DNA from 2 places in the Colwellia sp. RE-S-Sl-9 genome. Region 2 is predicted to be linked to the other one. Evidence: riboswitches for the same ligand, from Rfam matches in the RefSeq annotation. Region 2 holds a riboswitch; the other holds the start of a gene.
The links. Region 2 has a riboswitch for cobalamin ahead of cobU (bifunctional adenosylcobinamide kinase/adenosylcobinamide-phosphate guanylyltransferase). Riboswitches for the same ligand answer to the same signal wherever they lie in the genome.

Region 1 (4,218 bases), 1.6 Mb from region 2:
TTCGATTTTTTACTCCGAATCATGAAGTTGATTTTTGTGGACACGCGACTTTAGCAACATTTTCATTATTGTTCGAAAAACAGATCATTGAAGCGCAAGAGTATACTCAACAAACTAAAGCGGGAAAGTTAAAGGTAAAAGTGGCCACTGATACCTTAGTGAATATGGAACAAACACTCCCGCAATATTTAGGTGTAGTTGAAAGCAAAGAAGTAGCTGAGTTATTAAATATTTCTGAAACGTTATTTGCTACGACTAATCTACCTTGTGAAATTATTTCAACGGGCTTAGCTGATGTAATAATACCTGTACCCTTTGGAACTTTAGATTCAATAGTGCCTGATTTAGATAAAATATCGCGTTTTAGTGAAAAATATAATGCGATTGGCATTCACCTGTTTGAGTTATCTCCAGCCCAAAAAAATATCTCAGAAAGTAATTCAAATAGTTTAACAGCCAGCTGTCGAAACTTTGCACCTTTATTTGGTATTCCTGAAGAGTCTGCTACGGGTAGCGCTTGTGGTGCTCTCGCCTGTTATTTAGATAAGTATAAGGTTATAGATGGCCAACACTACACGTTTGAGCAAGGTAGAATAATGGAGTCGCCTTCTTTACTGAAAGCTTCAATCTTTAAACGTGATAGTATAATTACGAAAGTAGAAGTGAGTGGTTTTGCTTATTTATTTGATTGTAAAAAGATAAAATACCCTAGGATCTGTTGATCTATCAAGATTGTTTTTTCAGCCCCCTGAAAGATCAACAAACCTAGTTAAAAGCATAATTAAAATGATGATATAAAGCTTTTTATACGTTTGGCATTAGCTCCAAGATCTGTTCCACCAATACGAGAAATGGATCGTAGATCTATCTTACTTCCTGTATCCGTTGCTTGAATACGAATAGCTACATCGTCTTTAAAACCCCAGAGTAAACTGGTATCAACTGCTTCAATCATTCCTTGCTTAATATCTTTAGCAACAATTTCCCAGCCTAATTTTATCGCCGTATCAATAGCTTTATTAAACGCTTGCTCTGTGTTCAAGATGCTTACAATGGGTTGTAGTTCTGGATAAACTTTTTGTTGTAACGGAGCTAATTTTTCGCTGTCGTATTCTAGTGGATTAGTTCCTTCGCCACGCAAGGCTAAAATGGCTTTAAATTGAGGTAAATTAACCGTGTCAGTACTTACCTGATGTAAAAAAGGTAAAGACTTAGCTTTAGCCGCTTGCATTGATAAACCAACAGCCGGTATAGCTAATAAAATAGCGACTATAGCACTACTTTTAAGCACACGTTGTTGCTTTGTAAAAAACGCAAATAAACCAATTACTATCGCTATTACCAGCACAACAATACTAGCATACCCTGTAAATTGAATGATTTTAAAAGACGTTCCCATGCCCCATAATTGCAAACGATAAGCAATAACGGCAAGAGGAAAACCCAGTAACAAAGGAATAGTTAAAAACTTACAAATAGTTATAATTTTTTTAATGAACATCATGTTGCCTTAAGATCGGTATTAATAGAAGCCCATATATTTAGCAGGCATGTGGATAATTGTACTACGAAGTATATCTAGACCTTAGAATGGCTTACATTATTTCATTGCTCAACTTCGGTTTCAAAAGTGAAAAAATAATATCCACTTAATATTCAAAGCTGTGTTCAAGTACGCTGTAGCGTTGATCATTTATTGATTTTAGGTATGAAATTTTAGCTTAGCTCACTTTTATCAATGTATTTAGTTCTAACGGTTAAATCGTTTTCTTTTCTAACTTGACTAAAGACGGCCATTAAATCTTTTATGCGATTATCTAAATCTTTAATCACGACGTAGCTTATAACTATAACTAAAAAACTTATAATAAAAATAACATCAGCGCTTAACATTAACGAGCTATTCGCTGAATTTTTAATATATCAGTTAGTTTCATTACTGATATATTTAGTTTGTTTTCAACTTGTTTAACTGCTTTATTCTATCTGTTGCTTGTTCGAACCAGTAGCTTGCATCAATACCAAATTTCCCCGTTGCTGACTTTTCCATTGCAACTTTTCGTAGTTTTTCAACTTCAAGTACAGCAGGTTGTTGCATAGCATTGGTAAATATTGATAAAACAAATACTGTTATTTAATTAAAAAATAACTGTGGTAAGATGTCGGCGCTTTTAAGGTGTTTTTTACTCTTATTTATTAGAGGAAAAACTTAAAGGGGAATATGGTGCAAGACATGGTTAGTTTTATTAACAACCACTTAATTCCATAACTGTTCCCGCAACTGTAAAGAGAGTTTAGTGACGGTTAAAATAACATCACTAAACACTTAAGTCAGAACACCTGCCTTAATCGCCTTTAGTGAACGTGCGGGTAACGCGAAAAACTAAGAATATCTCTCATATAATTATGAGTGACTTCTTATGATGTGTCCTTGTATTTCCTAAAATTGTATTCGCTATGTTTTATTCGCTATTATGGTTAAGGCACATATGTCACCCTTTGTTCTACAAGCAAATAATGTTACTTGGTCTGCAAACCCAAAAAAGGTTATTCAAGGTATTCACCTACAAATAAAAGCAAGTGAAACCGTTGCTATCGTTGGCCCCAATGGCGCAGGAAAAACCTCTCTTCTTAAATGTTTATACGGCGAATATTCAGATTATTCTGGTAATATTTATTTGCATGGCAAGCCCCTTAAAAACCTTAATAATAAAGATATAGCCAAAAAAGTCGCTGTGGTTAGCCAACATTCAGAGTCTGCATTCAACTTAACTGTTTTAGATATTGTAGGTATGGGGCTTATCCCTCATAAAGGATTGTTTGACATAAATACAGATGCCGACAAACACAATATTGAACAAGCGTTAATCAAGGTTGATCTGATAAAAAAACAGCATCAATTATTTAGTACTTTATCAGGCGGTGAGCAGCAGCGAGTATTAATTGCTAGAGCTATTGTACAAGCGCCTGATATTTTGATTATGGATGAACCTACGAATCATCTTGATATGTACTATCAGCATCAAATATTAATGTTAGCCAAGTCCCTCAACATAACCTTATTGATCACTATTCATGATCTTAATTTAGCCGCCCAATATTGCGATAGAGTGCTCATGTTAAACAACGGTCAACTTGTAGCAGATGACACACCTGAAAGTGTATTTACCGCCGAAAACTTAACTGATGTATTTAAACTAGAATGCGCTATTGATAAAAACCCTTTCACTCAAAAAACAAGAATTACCTTTGCTGGTATAAACAACCAAGTAAATGACGAATCAAAGTGGCTACAATCATGAAAAATCACTTATTAACAAAAAAGCTACCGTACAAATATTCGCTCTTGTTAATTGTTAGCCTCGTTGTTATCACGTTATTGTCTTCTATTGGGTTTGGTGTTGTTGAATTAAACCATAAAGCAGTATGGCAATGTGTAACTCAAGGGTGTGAAAAAGGTATTTACGATACCATTTTATGGGAAATACGCTTTCCGAGGGTATTGCTTGGTTTTATCGCGGGCTTTGGTTTAGCTTTAGCAGGCGCTTTAATGCAAAACGTGACACGTAACCCACTTGCCGACCCGTATTTATTTGGTATTGTTTCTGGAGCAGGCTTAGGGGCAACTTTAACTCAGTTTTTACCGGTATCAATGCAGCTTGTTTCGTTACCTTTTGCCTCTTTTTTAGGGTCTTTATTAGCGGTTGGACTTATTTTAATTGTGATATATCAAAATAATTGGCGTCGCATTGAGCACTTACTGTTAGCAGGCGTAGCGGTTTCCTTCTTATTAAGTTCTTTAACCACCTTTATTCTTTACAGCGGTGATGCTTTTTCAAGTAACCGCGTTATTTTTTGGCTCATGGGCAGTTTAGCCAGAGCAGACACCAACGCTCTACTGTTGATATCCCCCGTAATTATTATTGCTACGCTTATTGCACTTTTATTAGGACGCCAGCTTGATGCGCTATTACTCAGTGACGACAGCGCTCGCACCTTAGGAGTAAAAGTTGAACGCTTGCGTGTTATTACCCTTATTTTATGTGCTGCAATAACAGCCGTTATTGTGTCTTATTGTGGCGGCATTAGCTTTATTGGTTTGATGATCCCACATATTGTTAGGCCTTTTGTGGGCATTACCAGCGCTAAATTATTTATAGCCGTAGGCTTAGTTGGTGGCTGTTTTTTAGTGTGGGTAGATGTTGTTGCGCGTACGGC
Region 2 (4,218 bases):
CGCGATGCCGTTACCGTAATAATATCTAAATCTTTTTCAGCTACGGTTTTATCTACCGCCATAGCAGGCATAGAAATAGCCGTTGTAATTGCTAGTAAAAGAACTGATTTTTTAAATGTGTTTGTTTGTTTAACTTTATGTGTTTGTAGTGCTTTCATGTTTTACCTCGTTAATGATGCCCTCCGCATCATTTGGCAGCCGTGTTTCACGACTTTATTAAATAAATTTAAGCGGTCGGGCTCATACATTTTTTATGTATTTACCGTTGCGGGGGCAGCGAGGAATTTTCATCCTCTTTCCTTAAATTTATTATGGTAAACAGTACTTACTACTTAAATAAGCAGTAAGTACTGTCGTGTTATGAGTAAAGAGTTAAGTTTTATTTATACGTAAAAACTATAAAATAGCTGGAGTATTAACACCTTCTTCGATAATTTTTTGAATTTTTTCTAGTGCTAAGTGATCCACACAAACATCGGCTAAGCGCTCTAATTGCACTTCTCTGTGTTGGTTAATATCAATAACAGGTTGATCTAAAGTTGTGATCCCTAACCAGTCTAAAACTTTCTGGGTAGGTTCTGGGCAATCAAAAAATCCATGTAGGTAAGTGGCTATAATCTGATTGTCTTCAGAAATACAGCCATCTGCGATAGCGTTATCGTTATGCATAATATGCAAAAGAGGATGACTTAATGCTTCGCCAGTCGAAACACCACAATGGATCTCGTAGCCTTGCAATGTGCAAGATTCATCATTTAATTTCATCACAGCAGATACTTGCGTTAAGGTTTTTTCTTGAGTCAGTGTGGTCGTAAAATCAAGTAAGCCCAGTCCTGTTATTTCTTCAACATGAGATTCTATATGTAGGGGATCAAATATCGTTTTCCCTAGCATTTGAAAGCCGCCACAAATCCCCATCACTTTACCGCCGTAACGCAAATGTTGATTAATTTCTTGCTGCCAACCTTGTTCTTTTAAAAATTGAAGATCTGAAGTCACGTTTTTGCTGCCCGGAATAATGATCAAGTCAGCACCTTGTAACGACTGCCCTATTTTTATGTATTGCAGATCAATATTAGGCTGTAAGCGTAACGGATCAAAGTCGGTATGATTACTCATATGAGGTAGTAGCGGAACAAATATCTTAACTTTGGCTTGGCTAACTTTATTGTTTAATGCAACGGCATCTTCAGCGTCTAACGCTAAATCATGTAAGTAAGGCATAACACCTAAAACAGGTTTACCTGTGCGTTCTTCTAACCAGGTTAAGCCTGACTCAAGCAGTTTAATATCACCTCTAAAACGGTTGATAATAAAACCTTTAACTCTGTTTTGTTCCGATTCAGACAATAATTCAAGCGTTCCTACAAGATGTGCAAAAACACCGCCTTTATCAATATCTGCCACAATAATTACGGGACAGTCTACCGCTTCAGCGTATCCCATATTGGCTAAATCATGAGCGCGTAAATTAATTTCTGCGGGGCTGCCTGCGCCTTCTACCACTAATACATCGTACTCGTTAGCAAGGCGTTGGTGCGATTTAAGCACAGCTTGCATGGCTACTTTTTTATAGTCGTGGTACTTACCCGCTTCCATATTAGAAATAGCTTTGCCGTGAACAATAACTTGGGCGCCAGTATCGCTATTGGGCTTTAATAAAATAGGGTTAAAATCTATACGCGCTTCTACTTTGGCTGCTATTGCTTGTAATGCTTGGGCACGACCAATTTCGCCACCGTCTTTAGTTACCGCACTATTTAACGCCATATTTTGTGGCTTAAATGGTGCAACTTTAATTCCTTGATTTACTAAAGCTCTACACAAACCCGCCACTAACGTACTTTTACCTGCGTCAGACGTTGTGCCTTGTATCATGATGGTTTTCATTACTTATCTCCCTTTAAGGTTAAAGGAAGGCCCGCCATAACAAAGTCGACTTTATTGGCTATTTCAGCAATAGCTTGATGTAGCCAGCCTGATTGATCTACAAATTCACGTGATAAATCGCCCATAGGAACGATACCGTGTCCTACTTCGTTACTGACTAAAATAATATGCAGATTTTTATATTTTTGACTGTTAATTAAGCTGGCTAATAATTGCTGTTTTTCGTGTTGGAAATACGCTAAATCGTGATTACATAAACAATTAGTAACCCACAAGGTAAGGCAATCAATTAGAATACATTGGCCCTTATTTGAAGTATTACTTGTTATAAGTTCAATAAGAGAGTCAATCGTAGCAGCTAATAAGAGAGGTGATTCTACCGTTTTCCATTGTGTGGGTCTGTCCTTCTGATGAAGTACAATACGGTTTTCCATCTCTTTATCAAGTGCTTGAGCAGTAGCTATATAGGTAACAGGTAGGTTTATTTTTTTGGCGCACTGCTCTGCAAGCGAGCTTTTGCCCGATCGCGCACCGCCTAAAATTAAATGTACTTGCCCCATACTGTCTCCTTATAAAATGTATCAATAAGTTAAAATGATCATTAAACATAGGTACAAGAGGGGAAGCAGAACACATTCATCTGTTCAGTAAAACAGATAAAAATATGAATTGTTCGAGTAGACCCGCTCGACCTTAAAATTCATGTATTTTCACCTGATATCCTGACTTACAGCATCTCAACATACACCTTCCCAAGTAAGTTAACTCAGTGGTATTACTAAATAGTATGTATGTCGCTCTGTTTACAGTTGCGGGTACAGTTGTGGATTTTCACCACATTCCCAGTTTTATTTCTTCTTTCTAAGCCAAAGCTTAATGATAAAATTGAATGAAATAAATATGAAAAATACATGATATATAGCCAAAACATTGCAATATGTGTATTGCAATGTTTTGGCTATAATTACGGACGAGATTATCGGTTTATAGAAAAAAATAGCAAGGTTTATTTTATTCTAGGCCAGTATTATAGGGCATAAGACTATAAAGATATGTTGACTCGCATGCCTACTACAGATACTCAATATTCTTACTGCATTGATTTATTTTAAGAATTTAAACGGTATTAATGTAAAAATAATAATAAAAAAACGCTCAAACATATATTATATGCTTGAGCGTTTAACCATTATTTTACATAGCAATTACTCGCTAAAAAACTAAAACTATTAAAACCTAAAGTTCAAACGTGCGTAATAAGTCATGCCATCAAAGCCGTATGGTAAAGCTCTAACTGGATATTTAAACGCACCATTAGTAATAGCATCAAGCACTTCATCTTGCCCTAACTCATCAGGTGTTTTATTAAATATATTGTTAATACCAATAGAAGCAGTAAAGGTCTCATTAATTTGACAATCAAGATTCACATCAATCAACACGGCTGACTCAACGGTACTCGTTGGCTTAAACCCACTGCCTAAGTTAATATGATCATTACCAAAGTAAGTTACATCCGTTTCACCGAAGTAATTCGCTCTTACAACGGTTGTCCAAGCATCTTGCGCGTAATCAAAGGTTAAGGTTGCACGTTTTTTAGGTTGTCCGTTAGTTAAAAAACTACGTTGTAAGTTGTCTAACGCTACCGATTCAGGAATACCGTTTTGGGTATTAACACTGTCAATTTCCGTTTCGTTAATGTTACCTGCAAAAGTTACCCCAAAGTCACCAGAAAGTAAGTCAGTATTGTATGAAACAATCACATCAACACCCTCTGTTATAGAGTTAACCGAGTTTGAAAAATAGTTAGCCTGTACTGCTCCGCTAGCCTCTAATGCTGTAACCGCTGCTGGATTAAACGCTACGTCGTCAGCATTAAGTAAACTGCCTAATGTAATTCTATCGTCAATTTCTACACGATAAGCATCAATCGTTACAGATATGTCATCAAATAAAGTGATAACAGCGCCTAAACTATAGTTTTTCGAGGTTTCTAGACCTAAGCTATCAACACCTAAAGCGGATGGAAAATCTGAACCTGCTGTTGCAGTAAACGACGGTAACAATACGCCATCAGCACCTAAATTAGCAGTATAAGCCGTGTACGCACTTTGTTGAAGTGAAGGTGCTCTAAACCCCGTTGATACAACACTACGCAATGCAAAATTTTCAGTGATGTTAAAACGTGTTGATAATTTACCAATTAATTTATCACCTGCATCTGAAAAGTCTTCATAACGAAGGGCTGCACCCAAATTCCAATCTTCCATTAACTGTATTTCTGTATCTACATAAAAGGCATAACTATGTCTATCCGCACCGCTTGCT

Region 1: linked by a shared signal. The riboswitch ahead of ACM9HF_RS09645 (ABC transporter ATP-binding protein) and the one ahead of cobU (bifunctional adenosylcobinamide kinase/adenosylcobinamide-phosphate guanylyltransferase) in region 2 are both predicted to bind cobalamin.

What each region holds. Positions count from the first base shown of each region.
Region 1 covers NZ_CP182631.1:2,251,596-2,255,813, forward strand. The annotation lists gene ACM9HF_RS09630 (PhzF family phenazine biosynthesis protein) at 1-722, shown strand, start outside; gene ACM9HF_RS09635 (DUF1499 domain-containing protein) at 782-1,504, opposite strand; gene ACM9HF_RS09640 (nitrate- and nitrite sensing domain-containing protein) at 1,949-2,134, opposite strand; cobalamin riboswitch at 2,158-2,362, shown strand; gene ACM9HF_RS09645 (ABC transporter ATP-binding protein) at 2,490-3,302, shown strand; gene ACM9HF_RS09650 (FecCD family ABC transporter permease) at 3,299-4,218, shown strand, end outside.
Region 2 covers NZ_CP182631.1:3,816,056-3,820,273, reverse strand. The annotation lists gene ACM9HF_RS16575 (TonB-dependent receptor domain-containing protein) at 1-158, opposite strand, end outside; cobalamin riboswitch at 213-341, opposite strand; gene ACM9HF_RS16570 (cobyric acid synthase) at 397-1,890, opposite strand; gene cobU (bifunctional adenosylcobinamide kinase/adenosylcobinamide-phosphate guanylyltransferase) at 1,890-2,450, opposite strand; cobalamin riboswitch at 2,586-2,781, opposite strand; gene ACM9HF_RS16560 (TonB-dependent receptor plug domain-containing protein) at 3,120-4,218, opposite strand, start outside.